Regions from separate parts of the Psychrobacillus sp. AK 1817 genome, predicted to be linked through region 3. Evidence: riboswitches for the same ligand, from Rfam matches in the RefSeq annotation. Region 3 holds a riboswitch; each other region holds the start of a gene.

What was found. Region 3 has a riboswitch for cobalamin ahead of D0S48_RS11105 (ribonucleoside-diphosphate reductase subunit alpha). Riboswitches for the same ligand answer to the same signal wherever they lie in the genome.
Region 1: it holds a riboswitch for cobalamin, as region 3 does, so the genes downstream of both, D0S48_RS12730 (hypothetical protein) here and D0S48_RS11105 (ribonucleoside-diphosphate reductase subunit alpha) in region 3, are expected to answer to the same signal.
Region 2: it holds a riboswitch for cobalamin, as region 3 does, so the genes downstream of both, D0S48_RS09170 (ABC transporter substrate-binding protein) here and D0S48_RS11105 (ribonucleoside-diphosphate reductase subunit alpha) in region 3, are expected to answer to the same signal.

Annotation. Positions count from the first base shown of each region.
Region 1 covers NZ_CP031739.1:2,560,815-2,564,099, forward strand. The annotation lists gene D0S48_RS12725 (metal ABC transporter solute-binding protein, Zn/Mn family) at 1-516, opposite strand, end outside; gene D0S48_RS20660 (hypothetical protein) at 851-1,027, shown strand; gene D0S48_RS12730 (hypothetical protein) at 1,373-1,591, opposite strand; cobalamin riboswitch at 1,819-2,008, opposite strand; gene D0S48_RS12735 (MFS transporter) at 2,111-3,285, shown strand, end outside.
Region 2 covers NZ_CP031739.1:1,838,537-1,841,821, forward strand. The annotation lists gene D0S48_RS09160 (adenosylcobinamide amidohydrolase) at 1-69, opposite strand, end outside; gene D0S48_RS09165 (FecCD family ABC transporter permease) at 71-1,054, opposite strand; gene D0S48_RS09170 (ABC transporter substrate-binding protein) at 1,059-2,012, opposite strand; cobalamin riboswitch at 2,129-2,271, opposite strand; gene D0S48_RS09175 (DUF1963 domain-containing protein) at 2,428-3,108, opposite strand; gene D0S48_RS09180 (immunity protein Imm33 domain-containing protein) at 3,139-3,285, opposite strand, start outside.
Region 3 covers NZ_CP031739.1:2,251,295-2,254,579, reverse strand. The annotation lists gene D0S48_RS11110 (DUF418 domain-containing protein) at 1-952, shown strand, start outside; cobalamin riboswitch at 1,160-1,339, shown strand; gene D0S48_RS11105 (ribonucleoside-diphosphate reductase subunit alpha) at 1,497-3,285, shown strand, end outside.

The DNA of each region.
Region 1 (3,285 bases), 310 kb from region 3:
TAGTTCCTCAAAGAACTTTCTTTCGTTTTCTGCAAACTGATCTCCATCAGTGGAAAATTCCTCCGTAAGTGATTTTGTGATTTCGTGTGTAGCCAATTTCCAAACCTCAATGTCGAACCAAATATGTGGATCAAATAATTCTGGATGAGCCTCGTCATTTAAGATTCTATCTTTCGGAACTACTTCTCCAATAGCCACTACAGATTTGTCCTTCTTCATTTTTTCAAAAATATCACTCATTTTCCCCTCAAGAGCTAGACCATTATAAAAAATAATATCTGCATCCTCTAATACTTGTAAATCGCCTTGAGTAGCCTTATAAAGATGTGGATCTACACCAGGGCCCATTAAGGATTTTACCTCCACAGAATCTCCAGCAATTATCCTTACGGCATCTGCAATTTGCCCTGTAGTTGTAACGACAAGTGGTTTTTCTTCCCCAGAACCCCCTGCGTTATTGTTACCACAGCCAACCAATAAAACAGCCACAATAAATAAAAATAAGATCTTTTTCACTTAGCACACTCCTTTTCCTTTGTTATAAAGTATTTCCTTAAGGAAACTTTTAGACTAAAAAAATATTATTTTCTTTTATGATAATAAATTTCCTTAAGGAAATATTTGTTCAATAGGTTAACACTTATTTTTTGAATTGTCAAAGTACTTTATGTAAAAATGAAAAAAAGGTGACTATATGTTGTTAAGAAAATCTGGGGCAGAATACGCAAGTGAGGGGCATTTTGTTTAGAAAGAATTCCAAAAAGGAGATACTCGAAAAACCTTTATTTTTTCGTATGTATTTTATACAAGTGCTATACTGTATGAACAATGATAGTAGGGAGGTAACGATATGCAATATTCAAAATCTAAAATGGAAGAGCTAGTAAAATTTAGTCCTGACTTAGCAAAAAGATTGAAGGAAGTAATGAAGGAGCATGACCTAGAAAAAAGCTTTGCTCTTAAAGCTTTGTACCATTCAGAAGTTAAAGACGGCGGGAAATATCAAAGGGATTACCAAGACCTTTAAATCAAAAAAACGAACCACATGATTAATCTCATTTGGTTCGTTTTTTATATCCTTAATTAAGATCCTACTTGTATTGAAATGACTCGGGACATGCTTGATTTAGCTTTAGGCGGATGCGTTCGGCGCGGCGAGCGGTACCCGTGGCTTGCGATCCTCCACTGTAGTCTCCGCCTGCCACTCCTAGAAGAGAGCCTTTTGGTTTGATAAATAGATACAATGAATGATGATTGTTGGACGAACCAAATAAATTGAACACTGGGTTCATGGAGCTAGAATTTAGATATATTCTTTTTTTCAAAGTTAATATTGGCAAAACCATTTTGGAAGCGTGCGAATGCGCCTTACTTATTCCTCCAATTTCCCTGAAATTTCATTTTTAATCTGATGATGGGCATCAATGAGATTTTGAAGAAAAATATTTTTTTCGTTCATACTCCAGGTTGAACTAAGTTCAATTTCTTTTTTCATTTCATCATAGATAGACTGTAGAGATATTGATGTACTTGCAACATAATTTGTCATTAATACTTGTTTATATTGTTCAATAAAATTCTCTTTTCTCATTTTCAAAATCCTTTCGCCTTTAACATAAAAAAGCATCCTCTTTTATAAAAAAGAAGATGCTAGTTAGTATGATTTAATGGTCAGTACGCTTGGAAACTCAATAAAATCCACGCTGAAAACAGGAGCCCAATAGCTCCAGTGATTTTATTATGTTTTTCGTACGACAGTATTTTCAAGCTATTGCTTGTACATAGCTGCACTTAACACCCCCTATCCGCGTAGGCTTGTGGTGTGTACTTGAAATAGGCAGGTCTCCTGGCTCATGTTCATCGCTCTTCTTTCCTTCCCGTAGTAACCTTACAGTGGTTTATAAAGAATCGCTCCCATTTACAGTTGCGGGACAGCGTCGGTCTTTCACCGAACTTCCCTTTTAAGTTCTCTTGCTAACAAAAGAACACCTAAATCTACACATTATTTAATTGTTCTTTCACTATAACATAAAGAAAGGTATTCATTATAGCAAATTTGGATAAGCGGCCGATGGTTTCCCTTTTTATAATCAATAGAGAGGTGAGGGAAATGATTAGAATGAAAGATTCGTATCGGCTGTATATTCATATTTGCTTTCTATCGCAATTATTTTTTACTTATATATTTACAGTCAATCTGTTGTACCAAGTAAGCGTTGTTAAGCTGGATCCGTTGCAGCTTGTTTTAGTGGGAACTGTGTTAGAGCTAACCGTATTTCTTTTTGAAATTCCAACAGGCGTCATATCTGACTTAAAAAGCCGGAAGCTGTCCATTATTATTGGTTATTTTTTGATAGGGACGGGTTTTTTATTGGAGGGTTTGTTTCCTTATTTTATAACGGTTTTATTGGCCCAGGTGGCATGGGGGATAGGCTATACCTTTACAAGCGGATCACAGCAAGCTTGGATTGCAGATGAAATAGGAGAAGAGAAGGCCTCTTTAGCATATATGAGGGGAGCTAAGGCTGGAAATTTGGGTCAATTAATTGCCATTCCGTTAAGTATTTTAACCGGTTACTACATGATTAATCTTCCTATTATTATGGGAGGCGTATGTATGATAGGCTTGGCTATTTTTCTTATAATTTTTATGAAAGAGAATCATTTTAAACCAATAAAAATAACTGAAAGAATTAATACATTGGAGACAATGAAAGAGAGTTTAGGGAAAATCATTCATTATTCAAAAGCAAGCTTTATCCTGCGAATGCTATTTCTAATTGCTCTGTTTATAGGTTTTTATAGCGAGGGCTTTGATCGTTTGTGGCTTACCCATCTACTGGAGATGGCTAGAATAACCAGTTTGCCAAATGAACAGCTAGTGTTATTGACTGGTGGTATTCAGCTGGTGATAGTACTCGTGTCATTTGCAATACTTCACTTTCTAAATAAAAGTACAATTTATCAGGATCTGCGAACGATATATATCGGTCTTTTTATTGGTAGCTTCAGTATAGTGGTAGCATTAATCGGCTTTGCAGTTTCGAAGTATTTCATTGGCTTGTTTATTTGCTATGTCTTAATTCAAGTGAGTCGAAAAGTAATGTACCCATTGGAGGATATTTGGTTAAATAAAATCATTCCAGATTCCTCGACTCGAGCAACGTTTTTCTCAGTCAAAGGTCAAGTGGATGCCATTGGACAAATAAGTGGTGGGCCTGTTATTGGATATATTGCTACAACCTTTACCATTAGGACTGCCATCATTGTAAGTGCCGTAATTTT
Region 2 (3,285 bases), 410 kb from region 3:
TTGAAAGGAAACATCCTCCACTACTAGCTTTTGATCGTAGCCACCAGAAATATTTTTTACTTCTAGCAAGTTAAGCGCCTCCTTTTTTACGTTGTCTAAAGAAGATAAAAGCAAAAACAGGTGCCCCTATAAACGCAGTAATTACCCCTATTGGAAGCTCTGTTGGAGAAATAATCGTACGGGATACAAGATCACAAATGATCAATAAAGAAGCTCCATTTATAAAGCTCAAAGGAAGCACGTGCCGGTTATCGGAGCCAAATAAAAGTCTAGTCATATGTGGCACTACCAATCCAACAAAACCAATGGTTCCAGACACTGATACGGCTGTGCCTGTAAGCATTGACCCACCAATTAATATCATCATTTTACGCTTCTTTACATCCACACCTAGATGCTGTGCTCGTTCTTCTCCAAAGAGCATGGCATTTAGCTCCCTACGATTTAACCATAGTAATAGGGAACCGATTACCATGAATGGCAATGCCATCTGAACATAGCTCCAGCCCCTCATAGATACACTGCCTAACAGCCAACCAATAATTTGCCGTAGCTCTTCACCTGTCAGAGCAATCATTAAGGAAATGACTGAGCCAAGAAATGAGCTAAATATAATACCTGTTAAAATAATCGTTTCCATTTTCATCGCGCGATCTACTAGCCTTGCGAAGGAAATAACGATGAGCATTGTAACTAATGCCCCTACCATACTGAAAACAGGCAAGGTGAACATTCCTAAGAAAGGTACCGAAATTCCAAAAAAGAGTGTAGCCACTGCACCAACAGATGCTCCGGACGACACTCCCAGTGTATAAGGGTCGGCTAGTGGGTTTTTAAGCAGGCTTTGAAAGGCCGCTCCCGCTATTGCCAGGGATGCTCCGACTAATCCTGCGAGTATAACCCGCGGCATGCGAATCTTCCATACTATATTAGTTGCAATCGCATCTGTTCCTGTATCCCATAAAGTACTGATCGGCACCTTTACAGATCCGACCGATACACCTAGCCAAATGGCTACAGCCAACGTAGCCAGTGACAGGATGTAACCGATCATTGATTTACTCACTAAATGCCTCCGGATAGATAGCCTTCGCCACTTCCTCTAAACCTTCTACTAAACGTGGACCTTGGCGACTTGTGGTATCCTCATCCACTTGTACTACTGCATTATTTTTAATAGCTGTCACTGTATCGAAACCATCACGTTGCTTGACCTTTTCAACAATGCCATCCACGTAATCATACGTGATTAACATAACATCAGGATTACGACTTACAATTTCTTCTGGGCTGACTTGGAACCAGCCCTCTTGGTCAGCCATGATATTTTCTGCGTTGACCATCGTTAGAATTTCTTGCATAAATGTATTATTACCAGGAGTATAGATCTCAGGCACATCTGAGGTTTCTACAAAAACTGTTTTCTTTGTTTCTACTTTTGAAACTTTTTCTTGAATTTCGTCAACCTTTGCCTTCATATCCTTTATAATGGCCTGTGCTTCCTCATTCTTGCCTGTTGCACGACCAATCTGCTCGATGGATGTATAGGTTAAGTTAAAATCCTTTGCATCCTGTACTACATAAACCTTTACACCAGAATCTCGTAGCTGTTGTAACCCAGCGTCAGCCATTCCTACTACGGACTCATGAGCGAAGACAATATCTGGATTCAAAGAGATAATTTTTTCAATGTTATACTCCATGCCACCAATTTTTTCTTTTTCTAAGGCTTCCTCTGGATAACTCTCGTAATCATTAACGCCGACAATTTCCTCATCAAGCCCTAATGCAAATAGAATTTCCGTATTACTTGGAATCATGGAAATAATGGTCTTCGGAACTTCCTCTAATGTGATTTCTTGGCCTACAGCATCCGTCAATGTAAGCGGAAATGCAGTTTCTGAATTTCCAATTTCTGAACTATCTTCTTTTTCTGATGGAAGTGTCTCTTGCTCATTACATCCAACTAACACAAGCAAGGTCATTCCTATAATTAACCAAAACTTTTTCATCCTTCATTCCTCCTAAAATCAATAAAAAATCTCCCATCCTAGGATGAGAGATAGATAGGTATAAATCTGCCACAAAATACCGATAGCTGACCTACACCAGACCTATCCGCGTAGGTAATGGGTATGCACGTAAGGGCAGGTTTTCTGGCTTATGATGCATATGCATCACTAACAGTGGCGGGACCGCGCTGGACTTTAACCAGCTTCCCTTTTAACTCTAGCAATCCGTAACTAGAGCACCTTTACGCAAAAAATATTCCATTGCTGCTTTGCATTTATTATACCTTATAATTAAATGTTGTCGAGATGGAGACTAGAAGAGAAATTCGAGAAATAAATTAATATCAAGCAATTTTCCGAGTTTAGCGAAACATTAATTCCTTAACCTTGTAATCTATGAGTAATCACTGGACTATTAATAAAAATCGCAGTACACAATCCAATCTTGTTTATCTTGATTGTAGAAAAAATAAAAACTGCCACTATCTACTATATTGAATTGCGCCTTGGCATCAGAGCTTATCTGAAAGACAAACGGATAATCTTCACCATATGAGACTCCGCTCTGTGTATAGGATGGATATCCACCAACCTTGTGCATGGGATAAATATTTTCGACGATATCGTCGTAATACTCTATATCACTCTCCAATTCAAGACGTAAAATTTCATCTTGAATTTCTGGTTCTATATCTTCTGAATCCCATGCTGGGGTATCGTTCTCAACTAATATTGGTTTTAATGGAAAAGACTTCATTCTTGAAGATTGTTCATTTATCTTTTGTATTTCATTAATATTAGTAAAACAATTTATCTTAAAAAAAGAAGCTAAATTTTCTTCAATTAAATGATTATATACATTAAAATCCATATAAACAGAGATTAACTGAATGTTTTTTAGCTCCTTCGGTACATAAGGTAAATTCTTTAGAAATATAGTACATATTGGTTCAAACTGAGGAGATTTATTTTCTCCGCTACCCCACATAACATTTCCTATCCAGCTCTCTCCCAATTCTTCCGTCGGCCGAGATCCTCCTGTTTCAAAAATCGTAGCTCGTTTAAATAGTGATTGTTTTAATTGAGTAATATTCAACGCAATTACCTCCTAAATCTATGTCCAAGCTTATTCACTTAAGTAGGACTCCCAATCATAATCATTTATTTTGTAGAATGCGCCATTGTCATTTCTCTCATATGCACAGAGGGGTAAATCTTCAATAAAAGTTAAAATAGAGTCATCAATATTTAAAATTACCCCTATAGATATATA
Region 3 (3,285 bases):
GAACGGAAAAGTAAAAAGGCATTTATGGAGACGTTTTATATTTCTTTTTATTCTAGGTTTACTTCATTCAACCTATTTATGGGAAGGGGATATTCTAGCCTTTTACGGGTTAATGGGATTATTCCTATTACTTTTTTTAAATAGAAAAAAGAAAACTTTAATTATATGGGGAACTGTTTTGTTTGTATTGACTGGTGCTCTTAGTTATGGAATGGAAGAAAAAAGTAAGGAAGAGTTGGAAAAGCAATCATTATACATAGAAACTACAAATGAAGTCTATCAAAATGGCTCTTATGAGGAAATTAAGCAACACAGAAATACAGAGGATCCACTGTATTTTGAAAGTGAAGGGGAAAAAGTATTTTTTAGCTTGTTTATGCTTTTGTTTGGACCATTGTTGACGTCACCGATGTTTTTGTTTGGTATGGCAGCTGCAAAGGGTGGCTTATTTCTACACATGGAACGAGAACAAAAATGGTATATATTAAGTATGGCTCTTTTGCCAATTAGTTTACTTTTAAAATCTATCGCTATTATTGGAGAAGAAACAAATTGGACAGCAGTTCTATTACAAATGGGTACACAATTACTGTGTATATCCTATATTGGTATATTTGCTATCCTATTTATAAAGTTCTCAGGTAACAAGGTTTTCATTGGTTTTGAAAGTGTTGGGAAACTTTCTTTAACAAATTACATTATGCAAAGTGTTATTTGTACTTTTATCTATTACGGATACGGTTTAGGACAATTTGGCTCTTTGGGCATGCTAAATAGTGTCTTGCTGGGCTTTGTAATTTTTGTTCTACAATGTATAGGTAGCTACTACTACTTGAAGGTATTCAAACGAGGTCCCTTGGAAATGATTCTTCGAATGGGTACAAACCTCTCCTGGAGCGGTCATATGAAAGCTAAGAAAAAGAAGGTAAAGCTGCAAGGTAAGCCTGTATGAATAAATACGAAAGTAAGTTTTCATAATACGGCTACGAAAGCTTATAAAATTTATATAGAATAGAGATTAGAAAGAGCGATTAAAGGGATATGAAATTAGTTTAATGTACAGAAATAAAGCTGTGTATCAAACGTCTAGTCTTTTTACCTATGTACAAGTTTAAACACAATATGTTAGGGTATATAAGTAATCAAAACACAATATATAGTATTTATACGATGAAAAGGTACCGTTATGGTTTAAAAGGGAATTCGGTGAAATACCGAAGCTGTCCCCGCAACTGTAAGTGTGGACGACTGTTGAATATGCCACTGCGATTTTTCGTGGGAAGGCCAGCAGAAGGAAGAAACACGAGCCAGTAGACCTGCCTGTTTATCGGTGAAGCAACACTTTCTTCGGGGGTTGAGAGGTGGGGGCGAGAGACTCTATCTTTGAACGAACGATACGTCTTGTTGTTTCCTACTTTAAAATCGTGAGCGATGACTCAGCCGAAGAGGCTAGAGCCATCGCTTTTTTGTTATGTAAAGACAGGGAGGAATTCTAAATGACCACTATTTCAAACACAGAAAAACAACAGGTACTATACCAATTAACACAGGAGTTTGGGGAAGAAAAGATAGCACCATTAAGGAGGTCACATGACAAGTGGCTACAAAAACACCCAGAGGGCAATATTGCCAGCTGGTCTAAAGCCATGTCCTTAGAGTCGCTGAGCTTTCTTGATGAACATGAACCTTATTGGACATTTGTGGCGGCTCGAATCTATTTAGCAGAAGTATATTCGCAACAAGCGGAACGAAGAAATACAACGGCAGATGCAGTCTATACAAAGTTTGCAGATAACGTTCAAAAGCTATCGGCTAAGGGAATTTATGATTCTCGTATCATAGAAACCTATTCTACAGAGGAATTAGAGCAATTAGCAGAAATCCTCGTTACTGAAAGAGACTTCCTCTTCACATATATAGCTTTAAAAACGCTTTTAGATCGTTATGTAGCGAAGGATTTTGATAAGACTATTGTAGAATTGCCACAAGAACGCTGGATGATTATTGCAATGACGCTAATGAAGGACGAAAAAGAAAACCGCATAGAAAAAATTAAAGAAGCCTATTGGGCGATGAGCAATTTATATATGACGGTTGCTACTCCGACTCTTTCTAATGCAGGAAAGCCACACGGGCAGCTTTCTAGCTGTTTTATCGACACGGTTGATGACAGTCTACAAGGAATTTATGATAGCAACACAGACATAGCCACACTTTCTAAATTTGGAGGAGGAATAGGCGTTTATATGGGCAAGGTCCGTAGCCGTGGCTCTTCTATAAGAGGTTTTGTGGGAGCGTCTAGTGGGGTTCTTCCATGGATAAAGCAACTAAACAATACAGCTGTCAGCGTAGATCAGCTAGGCCAACGTCAAGGTGCAGTAGCTGTTTACTTGGATGTGTGGCATAAAGATATATTTACATTTTTAGATTTAAGACTAAATAATGGCGATGAACGACTTCGAGCACATGATATTTTTACTGGTGTATGCTTGCCAGATTTGTTCATGGAAAAGGTTGATGCAAGAGGAGAATGGCATTTGTTTGACCCTCACGAGGTTCGTCAGCTCAAAGGTTACTCATTAGAAGACTTTTATGATGAAAAACGTGGAGATGGTTCTTTCAGAGAAAAGTATGAAGAATGTGTAATGGATCATCGCCTTTCACGAGAAACAGTTCCAGCAATAGATTTGATGAAGCGAATTATGCGATCCCAGTTAGAAACGGGTGTCCCATTTATGTTTTATAGAGATGAAGTGAATCGCCGTAATCCAAACAAGCATGTTGGAATGATTTATAGTAGTAATCTTTGTACGGAAATTTTTCAAAACCAAAGTGCCACTGAATTTGAATCCATCCAGCTAGAGGACGATGTGATTGTAACTCGTAGAAAACCTGGTGATTTCGTAGTTTGTAACCTTTCTTCTATTAATTTAGGTAAAGCAGTACCAGAGGATGTACTAGAACGATTGATAAACATCCAGGTAAGAATGTTAGACAATGTTATAGATATGAACATGATTCCAGTGCCACAGGCAGAGCGCACAAACGCAAGGTATCGTGGAATTGGACTTGGAACGTTTGGTTGGCATCATTTACTTGCCCTTAAGCAAATTCGTTGGGAATCAGAGGAAGCAGTAGAGCTTGCTGATAATTTATATGAAAGAATTGCCTATTTGACGATTCAAGCTTCCTTAAATCTTGCGAAGGAAAAAGGGGCCTACCCTTTATTCGAAGGTTCTGATTGGCAAACAGGGGCTTATTTTGAAAACCGTCAATATGACGGAG